One region of the Salinibacter sp. genome, then DNA from elsewhere that is predicted to be linked to it. Evidence: riboswitches for the same ligand, from Rfam matches in the RefSeq annotation. Region 1 holds a riboswitch; the other holds the start of a gene.
What was found. Region 1 has a riboswitch for thiamine pyrophosphate ahead of ABEL04_RS01890 (3-oxoacyl-ACP reductase). Riboswitches for the same ligand answer to the same signal wherever they lie in the genome.
Positions count from the first base shown of each region.

Region 2: another riboswitch for thiamine pyrophosphate. It lies ahead of ABEL04_RS14260 (3-oxoacyl-ACP reductase); the one in region 1 lies ahead of ABEL04_RS01890 (3-oxoacyl-ACP reductase).

Region 1 is NZ_JBDGQQ010000017.1:7,669-16,385, forward strand. Features, by position in the region: gene accD (acetyl-CoA carboxylase, carboxyltransferase subunit beta) at 1-809, opposite strand, end outside; gene tsaB (tRNA (adenosine(37)-N6)-threonylcarbamoyltransferase complex dimerization subunit type 1 TsaB) at 936-1,640, opposite strand; gene ABEL04_RS01890 (3-oxoacyl-ACP reductase) at 1,682-2,446, opposite strand; TPP riboswitch at 2,516-2,613, opposite strand; gene ABEL04_RS01895 (DUF1684 domain-containing protein) at 2,681-3,307, opposite strand; gene ABEL04_RS01900 (DUF411 domain-containing protein) at 3,367-3,861, opposite strand; gene ABEL04_RS01905 (elongation factor G) at 4,304-6,424, shown strand; gene ABEL04_RS01910 (glycosyltransferase) at 7,207-8,715, shown strand.
Region 2 is NZ_JBDGQQ010000172.1:20,159-28,875, forward strand. Features, by position in the region: gene ABEL04_RS14230 (heavy-metal-associated domain-containing protein) at 1-118, shown strand, start outside; gene ABEL04_RS14235 (hypothetical protein) at 175-591, shown strand; gene ABEL04_RS14240 (hypothetical protein) at 664-1,092, shown strand; gene ABEL04_RS14245 (heavy metal-responsive transcriptional regulator) at 1,142-1,603, shown strand; gene ABEL04_RS14250 (mercuric transporter MerT family protein) at 1,679-2,323, shown strand; gene ABEL04_RS14255 (GDCCVxC domain-containing (seleno)protein) at 2,336-2,554, shown strand; gene ABEL04_RS14260 (3-oxoacyl-ACP reductase) at 2,760-3,539, opposite strand; TPP riboswitch at 3,683-3,777, opposite strand; gene ABEL04_RS14265 (hypothetical protein) at 4,087-4,278, shown strand; gene ABEL04_RS14270 (redoxin domain-containing protein) at 4,348-5,445, opposite strand; gene ABEL04_RS14275 (rhodanese-like domain-containing protein) at 5,486-5,827, opposite strand; gene ABEL04_RS14280 (IS1595 family transposase) at 6,036-6,833, opposite strand; gene ABEL04_RS14285 (hypothetical protein) at 6,838-7,089, opposite strand; gene ABEL04_RS14290 (HD-GYP domain-containing protein) at 8,270-8,717, opposite strand, start outside.

The DNA.
Region 1 (8,717 bases):
CGGCGCATGCGGCGGCGGTCCACGATCATGTCCACGAACCCATGCTCCTTCAGAAACTCCGACCGCTGGAAGCCCTCCGGCAGGTCGGATCCGATCGTTTCGCGGATCACGCGGGGTCCGGCAAATCCAATGAGCGCGTCCGGCTCCGCGATATGAATGTCGCCGAGCATGGCGAAGGACGCCGTCACGCCCCCTGTGGTGGGGTGTGTGAGCACCGAGATGAACGGCAGGCCCGCCTCGTCGAGCCTGGTGAGGTGCGCACTCGTCTTGGCCATCTGCATGAGGCTGAGCGCTCCCTCCATCATGCGGGCCCCGCCGCTCTGAGCAATGGTGATGAGCGGCATCTCCTGCGTATACGCCCGCTTGATGGCCCGCGCCACGATCTCCCCGACCACCGAGCCCATCGACCCGCCGATGAAACTGAAATCCATCCCCGCCATCGACACCGGGTGTCCTCCGATGCGGCCGGTGGCGGCCTGCGCGGCCTCGTTCTGCCCCGTTTCCTCCACTGCACTCTCCAGCCGCTGCGTGTAGGACTTCCGGTCCTCAAAGTCAAGCGCGTCCACCGATCGGAGGTCGGTGTCGTGCAGGTCGTAGTTGCCGTCATCGAAGAGGAAATCAAAGTACTGGTGGCTGTCCATGCCGAAGTGATACCCCGAGCCGGGAAACACGAGCAGGTTGTCCTCCAACTCGCGGCGGTTGACGATTTCGCCCGTCTCCGGACACTTTACCCACTGACCTTCCGGCATCTCATTTTGCTCTTCGCGTTTCGTTCGGATGCCAGCCTTCTCACGGCGAAACCAGGGCATAGCAGTATCGAGTGGCAAGTGTGCAGGAAGTACGCAGGGTAAGAGCGTCAGACGGGCCGTAGCGCCTTCCTGACGCGTGTTCACATCTGGGGGAAGATCGTAAATCCCGGCCGCAAAGTCCAAATCCTACGCGAAGGGGGAGGGGGCGGGGGTGGCGTGCACGTCCTTCACGTACAGTGGCTCGAACGTCCCCACGTCGTCCGGTCCCTCCACGGCGAGGCGGCGGCGCCCCCGGTGGGCGACCCAGGAGGCCGACGGGGTCACCTCCTCTGGCGGCACGAGGGTGTGTCGGGCCTCAACCGTCGCAAGCACGTCTTTGGCCGTCGGAGCACCGTCCCCGACGAGCCACAGCCGGCCCTCGATGTCCCCAATCCAGTCGGGAAGCGCCTCCACCGGCAACGCCTTCGTCGGGGCCTGTTCGACGATCCCGTCCGTCGTGATCCGGTAGGCCCCGGCGTAGACCTCTTCTCGCCGGGCGTCGAGCATCGCACAGACCACATCGCCGGGGGCCGCGACTGGGGCCAGTTGCGCCGCGTAGGCCGCCAGCGTGGGCACGCCCACGAGCGCGGCGTCGGCGGCCAGCGCCCAGCCCTTCGCCGTACTTGCCCCGATGCGCAGTCCCGTGTACGAGCCCGGCCCCATCGAGACGGCCACTGCGTCGAGTTCGTCCGACGACACGCCGGCGTGACCCAGGGTGTCCTCCACGAGCGGCGTCAGGCGCTTGGAGTGCACGCGGGGCCGGTACAGGTGGGCCTCTGCGACCACCGCGTCGTCGCGGAGGACGGCCACGCCGCAGGTCGAGGTCGCGGTTTCGAGGGCGAGCAAGAGCAAGGACGAAAGGGTCTGTGTGAACGGAGAAGTCGACTTCAGGCTTACTGCATGACGCGCCCACCGTCCACGACCAGGTTCTGTCCGGTGATGGCCCGGGCCCGCGGCGAGGCAAACAACAGCACGGCGTCGGCCATCTCCTCCGGCGTCGTGACAGTGCCACGGGGGGTGTTCTGCTCGATAATCTCGAAGACCGCGTCTGGGGTGGCGGCACTGGCGTCCGTCTCGTCAAGCAGCCCTCCGGAGACGAGGTTCGCCGTAATTCCTTCTTCGCCCAGCTCCTGGGCAACGTTCCGCACGAACCCGAGGAGGGCCGCTTTTCCGGTCGTGTAGTCGTGGTAGGCGACCGCCGGGTCCTGGACGAGGTTGGAGCTGATGCCGATGAAGCGCCCCTCCCGCGCCGAACGCATGCCGGGCAGACAGGCCTTCAGCAGGTGGAGCGCCCCCTTCACGGACCCGTCGAGTTGGGCCTGGTAGTCGTCCCACCCAATCGTGTCGATGGTTTCTCGATTCTCGGGGTCGAAGCGATAGTCGATGAGCGCGTTGTGGACCGCCGTAGTGACCGGGGCCCCAAAGTGGTCGGCAGCCGTATCGACCATTGTCTGTACGGCGTCGGGGGAGCGCACGTCGGCCTGCACGGGAAGGGCCCGGTCGCCAATGTCGGCGGCTACGGCCTCGGCATGGTCCGGACTTTGGAAGTAGTTCACGACGACCCGAGCACCTTCCCGCCCAAAGGCCCGGGCGATGGTGGCCCCGAGCCCGCGGCTGGCCCCGGTGATGACGACGACCTGACGATCAAGAGCGATCATGGTGTGCGGTACACTGGCTTCTGAAAAAACAATGCGAAGCCAGGGGGCACCTCGCCCCTGCACACCAATCTTGGAGTGCCAAGACGCTTCCTGCGCCGGTACGAGCCGGATCAGGTTCGGAGGGTGTTTCTCAGCCCACACATAGGCAGGCACCCCTGGCCGTTACGGAAAATTGCGTGCATCAACGTACCCGCTCCGACCCGCACAGTCAACTCCCCGAGAGGCAGCTCCGGGCTACGACGCGGGCCCGCCCCGAAACATTGGCCGCCGCTCCCCCGCCGGTACGGGCGCGTCAATACGATTTTCAGGGGGCGGCAAGGGACAGGCGAACTCCGGATTGTAGGCACAGGTGGGATTGTACGCTCGGTTGAAGTCGACCACGACCGAGTCTGTGTCCGTCCCCACGGGCTTCAGGTCTACGTAGCGCCCTCCCTCGTATGTCGTTCGCCCGTTCGTGGAATCGGCAAAGGGAATCCAGAGCCGTCCCCGCTGCTCCTCGCCCTCCCCCCGAAACACGATTAGTCTCGTCGGTCCATCCGGGAGGGGTACGGTAACGTGTCCTACTTGCACCTGAGGTCGGAGTCCGCCGGTACTCTCGGCGACCATGACCGTATCCGGAGAGGGGGATTGTCGCAGGGGCACGACATAGCGGTAGGTGCGATCGACCTTGTAGAAGTCGAGTCCACGGAACGCATCCCGCCGGCCCGGCGGCACGACGCTTTCTTTCTCTCGCATGCGCATGTCGCGCTGCACGCGCTTCTGTAAAACCGTCTGCCTGTAGCTGTGGGTCGAGTCGTCTTGTCCACACGCCAGAACAACAGCCCCAGTGAGCATGAGCGCCACGACTCGGAGTCGCCTCATGAGGCCACCATCTGTCTTGTGAATGAAGAAGGCGTCCGCGAAGCAGAATCGGTTGCCTCCTACCGACGACCGTACTGGGCAAAGACGCTTGTGTCGCCCGCCGCGGTGAAGGCAAGCACCTCGTAGGGCTCTCTCCGCCCTCCCCGTTCCATCCCGGGGGACCCCACCGGCATGCCCGGCACACTGAGGCCCCGAACCTCTGGGGTCTCACGCAAGAGACGCTTCACGTCCTGGGCTGGCACGTGCCCCTCCACCACGTACCCGTCCACCACGGCGGTGTGACACGCTGCCAGCGGCGAGGGCACGCCTACCTGCTTCTTCACGGGCTGCACGTTGACCCGCGACTCCACCTCGACGGAGAATCCCTGCTCGCGCATGTGCGTCACCCATTCCGAACAGCAGTTGCACGTCGGACTCTTGTAGACAGTTACTGTAGACTCGGAGGCCGACGATGAGGGCCCCAACCAGAAGTACCCCCCTAGCCCCGCGAGCGCCAGAAGGGTCCCGAGGACGAAGGCCTTCGCGTGGGACTGGTACGAAGGAAAGACGGCCATGGAAGTCGGGGGGTGACAGTGCGGTAGGAACGAAAGGGCCAAACCCCCATCCGTGATTCTGTGTTTCGGTTCGGGAGCGGAACTCACCGGGAATGGACCGGGAGGCGTCCGGTTGCCCATCTGTGTCTACGTCCGTCCAGGAGTCCCCACAGCGGCCCCAGCCCTGAAATTCTGCCTTCGGCGAACATCCGCCCCGTTTCTTTCTTTTCAAGATTCTACGCCGGCCATTTTCACCCGCAGAAGGCTCAACAGACCGGCACAGCGGCCGCCAGGATGTTCTCTGCCTTCGCGCTGCGGCGCGTCCTTGTGGTAGTCACGCTCCCTTCTTCTTGATTCCGGCTTCTTTGTGCGTGAACTTAGAGGGGATAGCGGATGCCCTGTGCAGCGTCCGAGGCCGCGACCCAGTTTCCGAGTTCTCGCCCACCAACTCCCTGGAGAGCTGATGACCGTTACCGACGCCGATCAAATTCGAAACGTCGTCTTGGTAGGCCATCAAGGCAGCGGCAAGACTGCACTGTCCGAGGCCATGCTTCACACGAGTGGGGCCCTCTCCCGAGTCGGGTCCGTGCCCGAGGGAACGACGACGAGCGACCACCGCGAGAGCGAGAAGGAGCGGCAGATGTCGATCTTTGCGACGCTGCTCCACGCTGAGTGGAACGATCAGAAGATCAACATCCTCGACACTCCTGGGTACCCCGATTTTGCGAGCGAGGTCATCGCCTCCATGCGGGTAGCCGACACCGCTCTGTACGTGCTGGACGCGCGGTCGGGGGTGCAGGTCGGTACGGAGATGGCCTGGTCGTACGGCGAGCAGACCGACACCCCGTCCCTATTCGTGGTAAATCAAGTCGACCAGTCGGACATTGACTTCCGCGGCATCATCGATGAGGTGGAGGACCGGTTCGGACGAGGGGCAGCGGTCGTGCAGTTTCCGGCGGGGGAGGACTCTCGATCCCTCATCGACGTGCTTCGGATGCAGCAGCTGTACTACCCTGAGGGCGAGACCGAACCGGAGGTGCAGCCGATTGACGGCGCGTACGAAGAGGAGGCCCAGGAGCGTCGCGAGACGTTGGTTGAAGACATTGCTGCCAGCGACGACACCCTCATGGAGACCTACTTTGAACAGGGAGAACTGACCGAGGACCAGATGCGAAACGGTCTCCGCCTAGCCATGATCGAACGAGAACTGTTCCCCGTTTTCGTCAGCAGTGCCACCGCCGAGGTTGGGGTTTCTCGACTCATGGACTTCATCAGCGGGGTGTGCCCCTCGCCCGCGAGCCGGTTGGTCGAGACGGAGGAGGGGCGGGAGCTGAGGGCCGATCCGGACGACGACCCGGTCGCGTTCGTCTACCGCACGATGGCCCAGGAGCACGTCGGGGAGTATTCGTACGTCCGCGTTTTCGACGGCACGATCGAGTCGGGCCAGGACCTTGAAAACGCGTCCACCGGCTCGACCGAGCGGATCGGTCAGATGTACGAGCTCAACGGCGAAGAGCGCAACAACATTCCTCGCCTCGTGGCCGGCGACCTTGGGGCCCTGGTGAAGCTGGAAGACACCGGGACCAACGACACGCTTCGAGCCCCGGGCTCGGACACCGTCATCCCTCCCATCGAGTTTCCCGATCCCCGCTACCGCATGGCTGTTCGCCCCGTGGAGGAGGGTCAGGAGGATAAGCTTGCGCAGGGCCTTCACCAGATCACGGACGAGGACCCGTCGCTCGTTTTCAACCACGACTCGCTTCTCAATCAGCTCACACTGAGCGGCCTGGGCGAGACGCACCTCCAGATCGCGAAGTCGCGGCTGGAGCGGCAGGCGGGCGTCGAGGTCGAGTTCATGCGGCCACGCATTTCGTACCGGGAGACAATCCAGAGGCGGGCCACGGCCGAGCACCGTCACAAGAAGCAGTCGGGCGGGGCTGGCGAGTTCGCGGACATCTCCATGCTCGTGGAGCCCTTGGACGGGGAATTCCACCCGCCGGACTACGTTGACGTTCGGGGCGAGGAGATGATCGAAACGGATTGGGGTGCACAGGTGCACTACGTCGACGCCATCGTTGGCGGCGTCATCGACATGAACAAGTTTTTCTCGTCCATCCAAAAAGGAACGCTCAACACGATGGAGGAGGGTCCCGTGGCCGGCTTTCCCGTCGGCGACGTGCGAATCGTGATCTACGACGGGGGCATGCACCCGGTCGACTCGAACGAGGCGGCCTTCAAGCGGGCCTCGTTCGCCTGCTTCCGGAAGGCCTTCCAGAAGGCCGACCCGGTCCTGCTGGAACCCATCCATTCCGTCACCATCACCACCCCCGACGACTTCACAGGCGACATTATCAGCGACCTGAACACGCGCCGCGGCCGTGTGCAGGGCATCGACACGCAAGGGCCCTTTCAGAAAATTACTGCTGAGGTCCCCGAGGCAGAGCTTCATCAGTATTCGACGACGCTCCGGTCCCTGACCCAGGGCCGGGGCATACACCAGACCCAGTTCAGCCATTACGAAGCGATGCCGAGCAATGTGCAGGAGGAGGTTGTGGAAGCAGAGACCGCCGAGGTGGCAGCGTAGGGCTCGCTGCTTCTACCGAAGCCTGTCAGGAGCCCTTCGGCCGGGCGTGCCCTCCCCCGATCAATTCTTGAAATGCCGATCGATCTCTGTTCGCGCCCACCTCGAGATCTGGAGTGACGGATGAGGCACGGGCGCGTAGTCGTCTCTGAAAGTGGACAAAGCGCGTTTGAACTGCGGTCTCCCGGGTTGCTCTGCTCCTGCTTGGCCCCTCCTTTTCTGATTTCTGTAACCTTTCGTCCTATGCGGGTGGATGTCTTAATTTGATCCCGTGTGTCCTTCCGTCTATCCTTGTATGGGATCTTTCAGAACGCCTCGGCCCTGAGAGCAGAGACCAGAACCCCTACCTCTGCTCACGAGAAATTCGCCTCGTTCCGCCCGTTACAAGCGTAGTCGGCCCGACGTGTGAAACACTTGGCCCGAAAGTTGCGAGATGACCCTGTGCCCTGCAGGTCGTCCGTTTCGGTCAACAAGTGCAACCTGTAAGCTAGAAGCCTCCTGCTCCAATTTTCTCCCAACTCGTCTCTGGAGCCTGGAAAGGCGACCCATTTCGGTGCTCCAATCCAACTACGACGGACGGGGAGAAAGAAGCGAAAAGGGGCTCCGGAGACGCAAGTCCCCCGGCTGGGCGGACCTTATTGTCGAGTGCAGACAATACTCCCGATCTTGTTGATTCTCATCTGATGCTCCCTTTTCCCTTCCTGTAGGCTGTTTTCACGTCTGCGTAGGGGATTACAGCCATCGCGAACAGACTTCGCTAACCCACCCGAATCGAACTTTCGTTTATGATCACTATCGTCGACGTCGAGACGGAACGCACCCTTGACGACTACGCGGCCCACGCGTCGCTCAAGCGCCCCGTCGAGGACCTGCGGGCCGTGGCACAGAAGTGCGCCGACCGCCTCGAGGACCGAACCGTATGGATGGTTAATTCAACCGCTCAGGGGGGTGGAGTGGCCGAAATGCTCCCTAAGGTGGTCTCCATGCTGCGCGAGCTGGGCGTGTCTACCGAGTGGGCCGTCATCGTGAGCGAGAAGGATCGCTTCTTCCAGCTTACAAAGCGCATCCACAATCTCATTCATGGAACGGGCACCCCGCACCTGAGCAACGAAGACCGAGAGCTGTATCGGTCGGTCAGTCGGAAGATGGCCGACGGGCTGGCCCGGCGAGTTGACCCCGGCGATCCGGTCGTAGTGCACGACCCACAACCGCTGGGGACCGGGGCGCTCCTCAAGCAGGAGATGGACGTTCCGGCCCTCTGGCGGTGCCACATCGGTCTCGACGAGAGCAACGCCGCCACCGAAACCGCATGGGAGTTCCTGAAGCCATGGGCGGAGGCGTACGACGAGACAATTTTTTCCCTCCGCGAGTACCTGCCCGAGTTTCTCAAGGACCGGTCGGACCTCATTCAGCCGGCCATCAATCCCCTGAGTCCGAAGAACCGGCAGCTCTCCGTAACCGAACTGACAGATGTCCTGCGCCGGTCTCGGCTGGCAGAGTCGGCGCACCCGACGGTTGACGGCGACTTTGCCCCGCCCGCCATGCGGCTGCAGCGCGACGGGTCCTTCGCCCCTGCGACCCGCCCCGAAGACCTTGGTCTCATGCAGCGGCCCATCGTCACACAAATCTCTCGGTGGGACCGCCTGAAGGGCTTTGCCCCGCTTCTTCAGGGATTTGCCCGGATGAAGGAGCCAAGCTTTTTCGACCGCAACGCCACTTCCGAACGCGATCGGCGCCGCCTCTCCCTCACCCGTCTGGTTCTTGCCGGTCCCGATCCGGAGTCCGTATCGGACGATCCGGAGGGCCAGGAGGTCTTCAACGAAATCTGTAGCCAGTGGCACGATCTCCCCCCCGAGATCCAGCGCGACGTGGCCATCATCACACTGCCCATGACGTCGCGCCGCATCAACGCGCTGATGGTGAACGCCCTGCAGCGATGCTCCTCCATCATCGCTCAAAACTCGCTGCAGGAGGGCTTCGGACTTACCGTCACGGAGGCCATGTGGAAACGGCGACCGGTGCTGGGAACGCACGCTGCGGGCCTCCGCGAGCAGGTCAAGGACGGGGTCCACGGTCGGCTCACGCCTCAGGCCGAGGACCCGGAGGGCATCGCCCACACAATCCACGAGATGATGAATGCCGCCGAGGAGCGGAAGCGGTGGGCCCGCAACGCCCGCCGCCGCGTGTCGGAACGCTATCTCGTGTTCACGCAGGTCCGCCGCTGGTTGGAGGTGCTAGCCCAGGCGGTAGATCGACAGGAAGCAGTGTCGGTAGATGGGCAGAGTACGGCGTAGAC
Region 2 (8,717 bases), on a different contig from region 1:
TAGCGCCCAGAAGACCCCGTCCGAGAAAATCCTCCGAGAGGCAGTGACAAGTGCCGGCTACGAGTTCCGAGGGGCCCTGTTCGCGAGAGAGGAGCAGACGGAAGAGTCAAGCGGATAGGCCCTGTCCCCGAGAAGCAATCAAGATCTGCGACATAGCCAGCGGGCCACTGTCCGATGGAATACGCTGAGCAAGATGCCGACGCGCCCGACAGCTGGCGCCAGAGCGTGGCGAATTTCCTGGCTCTCTTCACGAGCACAGGAACGCTCATCTGCTGCGCCTTGCCGTCGGCCCTGGCGGCTCTCGCCGGCGGCTCGGCTGTCGTCTCGCTCATTTCAGCGGTGCCGTGGCTCGTGCCGCTCTCGCAGAACAAAGAGTGGATCTTCCTGGGAGCCGGGCTTATGATCGCGCTGAGCGCATTTCTCACCTTTCGGCCGAAAGGCACGGTTGCGTGCACGATTGCGGGGGGAGAAGGCTGCCGCGTGGCCAGCCGGTTTCAGAAGGGACTGTTTTGGCTTTCGGCGGGCATTTACGGGATCGGGGGGTTTTTTGCCTACGGTCTCCTTCCGGTGATGAGGCTTTTTGGCGCCTGAGGCCCCGTTGACGGGACCGCTCGAGAAGCAGGCTTTGCGCGGCTTCCAAGCCCAGATCGTACAGACTCCCTCATGGTTGGGCTGTCCGCTCCATTTTACCTCCACGTAGCACTCTGGGCCGCCGGGCTCCACGGCGTCTGGGAGTACGGGCAGGTGATACCGTTCTACCGCTGCTGGGGCCGCTGGACAACGTGGCAGCGGATCTGGATTCTTCCGGCCGCTACGCTGGGGGACGCCGTCGCCTCGATCGCCTTCGCTGCCGGAACGGCCGCGCTTCTTGGCCCATCGGCAGTCCGGCCGCTCAGTCTTCCGGGGGCATCGATGCTTCTCGGGCTGGGACTGGGGGGAGGCGTTCTTTTCGAGACCGTGGCCCTGAACCTCGACTTTTGGCGGTACAAAGAGGCAATGCCCACGCTCCGGATCGCCGGGCACGACCTGGGCCTCGCCCCTGTACTTCAGATGACCGTGTTGCCGGTTCTCTCAATCTGGATTGCCGGCTGATTGGCTTGTAGTGGCTCAGAACTGCTCATTATCCAACACCCTTTCAGCCATGGACGGCATGACCCGCGGCGAGGTGGCCGAGAAGGCCGACGTCAATCCCGAAACCCTCCGTTACTACGAGCGGGAGAACCTCATCCCGAAGCCGCCCCGCTCGGACGGGGGCTTTCGTCTCTACGACGAGAGCTACGTAGGGCGGCTCCGCTTCATCCGGCGGGCGAAGGAGCTCGGCTTTACGCTGGCCGAAATCCGAGAGCTGCTGGACCTGCGCGTCGATGAGGAGGCGACGTGCCGGGACGTTCGGGGCCGGGCAGAGGCGAAAATCGAGGAGGTAGAGGCAAAGATCGAGGACCTGCGGCGGATTCGAGACGCCCTGACCACGCTGGCCGACGCCTGCCGGGAGCAGGGCGGCCCGATGAGCGAGTGCCCGATTCTCGACGCCTTGGAACGCCAGTCGGGAGCAAGCGGCCTCTCGGCCTCCTCTCTGCGTTCGGAGGAGGAATCGAATTCGTAAGCCAGCCTCCGGCAACGATCGACTCCGGTCGGAGCCCTCGTTCTTTTCCGCGACGAACCATCTGGCGCAGGCGCTATGAGCACACCGAGCGACACCGATACGAACTGGAGCCTGGCCGCGGCCCTCGGGGCTGCGCTTGGGGCCTCCGCCTGCTGCACGATCCCGCTTGCGCTGGTGAGCCTGGGGATCGGTGGGGCGTGGATCGGCGGTCTCACGGCGCTGGCCCCGTACCGATGGCTCTTCGTAGGTCTGGCCATCGCCGCCCTGGCCTACGCCGGGTACAACGAGTGGCGGCTCAGCCAGCAGCCAGGCTGTGACTGCCCGACGATCTTCTCCTCACGGGCGCGCCGCTCCGTGCTCGGGCTCGGGGCACTTGCGGTGTTGGTCCTCGTCGCGAGTCCCTGGCTGCTCGGCGTCTCGACCAGCAGTACGACCCAGCAGGCACAGGCTACGACGGCTGGATCGGGGCAGAGAGGAGCCTCGGCCACGCCTACGTCGTTTCGGCAAGTCGTCCTGGAGGTGGAAGGGATGACCTGCGCGGCGTGCCCTCGGGCCGTTAAAACGGCGCTGAAGGGAGTCGACGGTGTGTACAGCGTTGAGGCAACTCTTAAGCCGCCCGAAGCGGTTGTCCGCTTCGATCCGAAGACGGTCTCGGTGGAGGATCTGACCAAAGCCACCGCAGGCGCCGGGTTCCCCTCGTCGCCGAAATCCCCCTCCTAACGTCCCGATTCCATGCCCAAACTCTCCATCGAACTCACGTCCACGATCACCTGTCCAGAGTGCGACCGGGAAACGGAGGTGGAGATGCCCACCGAAAGCTGCCAATTCTTCTGGGAGTGCCCAGTGTGCGAGGCGGTGCTCCGGGCGGACGAGGGGGACTGCTGTGTCTTCTGCTCGTATGGGACGGTGCCCTGCCCATCGGTTCAACGGCAAGATGAGGCCTGCTGCTAAGCCCCCGGTGTGACAGATACCCGTCGAGTCCTCTCGCTTGAGGCGTGTGGTCCCTTCGCGTGGAAGGCAGTCTCTACCTTACTCAAAAACGATCATCCTTTTCTGCAATGGCGATAACCTGCCAACTCGTGCCGATTTACATAATTGCCGACGGCTGATGGCACCGCTGCCGTTTTGAATTGTGGAATCGGTCTGAAGCAGGCTTTTATCTCATCACAAGCCCGCCGTCTACGATCAGATTCTGTCCAGTGATGGCGCGAGAACGGGGAGAGGCCATCATGAGAACGGCGTCGGCCACCTCCTCCGGCGTAGTTACTTGGCCACGGGGCGTGTTCTGGGCGATGAGGTCGAATACCTCGTCGGGCGTTGCGGCGCTGGCATCGGTGGTGTCGAGGAGGCCCCCAGACACCATGTTGACGGTGATGTTCTTTCCTCCCAGCTCACTGGCCATGTTGCGCACGGAGCCGAGCAGTGCGGCCTTGCTCGTGGTGTAGTCGTGGTATGGGACGACAGGGTCTTGCACGAGGTTCGAGCCGATGGCTACGAAACGCCCCTCCTCTGCCGTCTCCATGCCGGGCAGGGCGGCCTGCAGGAGGTGGAGGGCTCCTCGCACCGAGCCGTCGATTTGCGCCTGGTAATCGGACCAATCGATGGCATCGGCCTCCGGACGGTCGGCAGGGTCGAAGCGGAAGTCTACGAGGGCGTTGTGGACGACTGTGGTAACCGGATCCCCGAAATACTCGGCCGCCGCATCGACCATTTCAGCGACAGCGTCCGGGTCGCGAATATCGGCCTGGTAAGAGAGCGCGTCCCCGGAGCCGTCCATGTCAGCGATAGCAGTGGCTAACTCTTGTGCGGCGGTGTCGCTCTGGTGATAGTTCACGACAACGCGGGACCCTTCACGACCGAAAGCACGGGCGATGGCTGCCCCGAGACCACGGCTGGCGCCGGAGATGAGGACGACTTGTTCTTCGAGAGACAGCATGACAAATCAGAGCTTCGTTCAAGGGCGAATGAACGAAGCCAGGGGCCATCCAGCCGGGAACCATCCAAGAGGCGGTCGGATGGCGCGTGACCCGGATGGCGGCGCGGACGTGTGGCCAGCGAGACGATCGCGACAGGACTGCTGGCGGATCGCGATGGCTTTCCTGCGCCGGTACGAGCCGGATCAGGTTCGAGGAGTGTGGTCTCAGCCCGAGCGCCGGGCACCCCCAGCTTCACTTTGTACGATTGCTTAATGAAGCCGAACGCTATGGGAATTACAACGACGGTGGCTTTCGTGCAGTTGCCCCGTGCCGAGAGCGAGAAAAAAGAGGAATCCTCACGTGGCGGGTACGTCTTCAATGAGATGTTTCAAAAACGGTGGTTTTTGAAGCAAAATACTGGCGTCCTTCCTAAGCCTCGTCTTCGGCCTGGTTTACGGGGCCCTCCTCCTGTCTCTCCCTGAGCGCTTCTCGGGCGGTTGGAGGGGAGCAGTCGGCGTGGGGGTCGGGTGGGGCGCTCTACTTTGGCTGGTTGCGGCCGGGATCGTTATGCCGCTTTGGCTAAACCTCGTCGGCGTTCCGGCCCAGATGCCGAACCTGGGCCTGCATGGCCTCGAGGCCCACGTCGTCTGGGGCGCGGCACTGGGCCTGGGGTATGAGGCAAGTCGGCGATGGGTCTTTCAGGCCAGTCCAGATGAGAGCTGGGGGACTGGGCGCTGGGAAGCAAGCCCCTGGAAGTAGGCTGTTCGTAGAGGGATCTCGAATCCGGCCGATTCGGTCGGCAGAGAGTTGGGTTTTGAAAAGGCCGATTCAATGCGGACCGCGACGCGGGGAGGGCGGCTCGAACTCAAAGGTGCCCGTCTCGATCATCTTGAGGATCTGCCCAATGGTCGGGCGGTCGCCCCAGAAGGTTCCGACGTGGGCCAGCCGGACGGTGCCCTCCGGGTCGATGATCACGGTGGTGGGCCGGTTGACCTGTTCGGAATGGACGGCATACTGCCACGGGTCGATGCCGTACCGGAGCCCGACCGCGGCGCCCCGGTCCACCAGGTGGGGCCACCAGATCTCGTCGGGGTACCGGTCGTGCGGATGGCCCCCAGGCAGATCCTCGGCAAACCAGTACGACGGGCGGAGCTCCTTGCCTTCCATCACGCGGCAGCGGTAGCGGTCGTGGCACTCCAGGGTGGCGACCTTTGCGCCCAGCTCCCGGAACCGCTCTTCCCGGTCGATCAGCCCGTGAAATTCTTTATGACAAACGGGACACCAGTCGGCGAACACCCAGATTAGAACCACAAACCCGTCCCCGAGAGCGCCCGAGAGAGCCCACGGCGTTCCCTCCGTATCCTCAAGAGTGAAGCCCGGCGCCGGGTCTCCTTCCCGGACGCGCCCAAAGGTGGATTCGTCTATGGCGGCAAAGGCCTCCGCCACGGCCGGCTCCGCGGGCTTGTTCTTGCGGATCCGGTCGAGGGCCACCGCGCACTGGTGCCGTACGTCCCTGTGCTCTTCGGTCTCCAACGGCCCGGCAACCGCCTCGCTCGGCGCCCCGACCTGCCCAAGCGCGATCGCCGCCTGGGAGCGGACCACCGGCTCGGGGTCGCCGCGGAGGAGGCGGCTCAGGGCCTCGGTGGCGGACTCTTCTCCGAGGATGCCGAGGGCCGCTGCCGCGAGGTGGCGAACGTGCTCGTCGTCTCGCTCCAGAAGCGCCCGGACGGCCCGTGGACGCTCTCGGCCCTCGCGGACGAGGTCGCGCAGGGCCAGGGCGCGGACGCGCCAGTCGTCGTTTTGAAGATCTTCTACGCCGTCCTTCCACGTGTCGGGGTCGACGGTAAATCCGTTGTGGACGGGGGCAAATGAATGCCCACCGACGCGCTTGGCGACGGCCTCGGCGGATGCGGCATCAGTGCTCATACAGGCTCACGTCTCGACACAAGGGACAGGCCATTTAAAATTAGGCCTCATTCCCGACCAGGGGGTACCCGGCCCTCCGCCACCCCGCGTAGCCGTCCTCAAAGTCGAGCACGTTGGAGTAGCCCATCTCTTCGAGCTTCCGGGCCGCCTTCGGGGAGGCCTCGCAGTCAGCATTGGCGCAGTACACCACGATCGGCTCGTCCTTGTTCGGCACGAGGGTCTCTACGTTCTCCATTTCACCGACTGGGACGTTGATGGAGCCGGGAATGTGCTTCGCCTCGTGGGCCTCCCGGGGGAGCGCGTTGATGAGAACGGGGCGGCGGTCGCCTTCGAGCCTGCTTTTGAGCTCATCGGCGGAGATTGTCGTCAAAGCCTTTGGCATCGGCGGGTTGCGATTGGTGAGTGGAAAGCGCAGGGCCGAGGGCCTTCTCCAAAGAGACCCCAGCAAGATTCTCTGTCGAGGCAACGTCACCCTCCGTTACAGCGCCAACCGCGCTAAGAAACACCCTTCCCGCCAGTGGTTTCCACCATTGCTTTCAGGCCGTTATATTTGGTGTCCGCTCTTGGATAGAATTCAGCAATGGTCTTTCTCAACGGACGCGAGCCTGGCTGCAAGTCCCCCCGCGGGTTGATGTTGCTAGACCACCGGCGTAGAGAAGGGCCATGATCCGTTCGAGGCGACTCTGGCGGCTCTCCGATCGGTGGCTGCGCCGAAGCGAATATTCGCTGAGGTAGTGGTAGATGTTGCGCTCCGCGACTCCGCGGAACCCGTTCCACCACGGCCCCATGACCGACCATTCTGCCTCGGCGGTGTTGCAACATGCCCTGTCGTCGGTCACGTAGGTCTCTTCGTGATCGACGCTCCGGTGGTCGTAAGCTTCGCCTAGAAGGCCATATCCGCTGAAGTCGTCGGTGTCGATCCGGCTCCCTGGCTCCATGTGACGCCAGGCCGACTCGAAGAGGCTCTTCTGGTCGACTCCACGCCTGAGTTCAACCACACGAGCCCCGCCCTTCTTCCCCTCGCGCTCTACCCAAAGCACTGCAGGGGGGCGGTCGCCCTCCCAACTACCCCGTCCACGTTCGCTGAGCCCCCGCTCGCGGGCTTCTCGACCTCCGGCGGTCGTCTTGCCTTCTGGCTCGTCGCCTTCTGCTTTGTTGTTCTCCGCTTCGCCGCCTTTTGCCTCAGGATCTCCGGAGGCTAGCTCTCGCCCCTGTTGCCCCCCTTTCAAATGCACGTCGTCGGCTTCGACCTCTCCTGCAGGTGGCCCGAGCCACTCCTCCCGTCGCTCGTGGATAGCTTCTCGGATCACCTCCGACAAGCGACAGGCCGTCTTGTAGGTGTGGGGCAGGTCCTCCGCAATCGAATTGATCGAACGGTCCTTGTCCATCTGCTTAGGTCACGTAGACCCACACCGGGAGACCTACGTTCGCGTTCTCGATGAACGTCTCCGACCTGTCGGTAAACCAGCGCCCACACTCCTCGCACTCCTGGCGGTAGAGATGATCTCGGTACTCAGTGGTCCGAACGGCCACGTCTGAAGACCCGCACTCCACCTGTTCCGGCCCATCGGGCCAACGAAGTTGGCGCCAAGTCTCCGCGCAGTCCTCGGCGTCGGGCAAGAAGGACTCCTCACTCAAGGCCATAGCAAATCAGCGCGTGTCAATGCTTCGGGCTGAACGGGACGATTGGCACGATTTCAGGCAATGCGCGTTTCTACACAGGAGCGAAGACGATTTCGTAGCATCCCCAGTACCGGCAGGCTCCCTGCGCACTTCTTACTACCTTGGTCCTTGCTACATCGGGTTGTTATCACGTCAGATTGTTATCACGTCAGGGAGGTGTTCTTTGACGACGTCTCTTCCACCGAGGTGCCCTCCGCCGGACGGAGAATGACGAGGAGCCTCGTACCTTCTCCTTCCACGAGCCGCTCCTCGGCACTTGCGACTCGCCACCCGCGCCGTAGCCACGTTGCTACTGCCGGATGCTTGTCGATCGAATCCGGAGAACGATACGGCAACAGGAGAAGAAGAGCGCCCTGCGGAGGAGCCGACTCGCCAACCGGATTTCGGGGCGCTCGTGGGGTGGATTGCGAACCAGTTTCCGGCTGGCCGCCCGTCGGGGACTCGGGGCCATCTGAGGAATCAGGCGAGGACTGGGAGGTAGAACCCGACCGGTGGAGAGGCCGCGCCTTGTGGGAGGGGGAGGACATCGGCACTGTTCGGCTTTGAAAAAAAGCGGTGGGAGCCCATTTGCGGAAGCGCTTCCAAAAACGTCGCATCTGTTGGTGCGGCCTGATGGGAGCCGTTACACCCACCTGCACCGGTACCTGCACTGGCACCGCGTCTTTTCAACCCTGCAACCAGCATGGGCGGAGTCGGGCTGGACACAAGCAGTCTGGACGCAAGCAGTCTGAACACAGGCAGTCTGGACACGACGGTGTAGGTATATCCGCGTCGGTATACCTGTGTAGGCAGGCCCAGCGCAGAGCGAGGAGCCGGAACGGAACCAGCCCCGCAAGTCCTCCAGCCCCGCAAGTCCTCCCGCCCCGCAAGTCCTACGGGCCGCCCACGACCTTCCAATCGGTGGTTCCCTTCCGATCGGGACGGCTATCGCTTCGGGACGGCTATCGCTCGGTGAGAAGATCCTGGCGGACTGCCTCCGGTTTGGGGGAGTTCGATCAAAACGGGACTTCCGTTCAGCCACGGGCAGAATGATTCGATAAACTAATGTCTAGCGGGTATTCCTCCTACGAGAAGTCGACTGGAACGATTGACACGAAAAGATTCACTTTTTTACTTCCGGGTCGCTCTTCAGAGTCTCGGTTCATAGGAGTTCGGCGAGGTCCGCCTTCCGATTCAGGGAAGCCTTGCTGATCATCGGATCAAACTGCGTCCCGGCCTCCTCCTCAATCGTTTCGAAGGCAAACTCAACCGGCACGGCGTCTCGGTAGGGACGGTCGTGGGTCATGGCGTCGATGGTGTCGGCTACGGCCACGATGCGGGCCTCCAGGGGGATTTCCTCCCCCTCAATTCCGTCGGGGTATCCGTTTCCATCCCACTGTTCGTGATGATAACGGGCAATTTTCTCTACCATCCGAACAAGGTCGGACCGCCCCCCGGAAAGAAGGTCTGCCCCGATCGTCGTATGGGCTTTCATCTCCTCGTATTCGTCGTCGGTAAGCCGGCCAGACTTGAGTAAAATCTCATCGGGAATCCCGATCTTGCCGACGTCGTGGAGGGGCGCGGCCTTTTCAATTCGGTCCTGCCAGGCG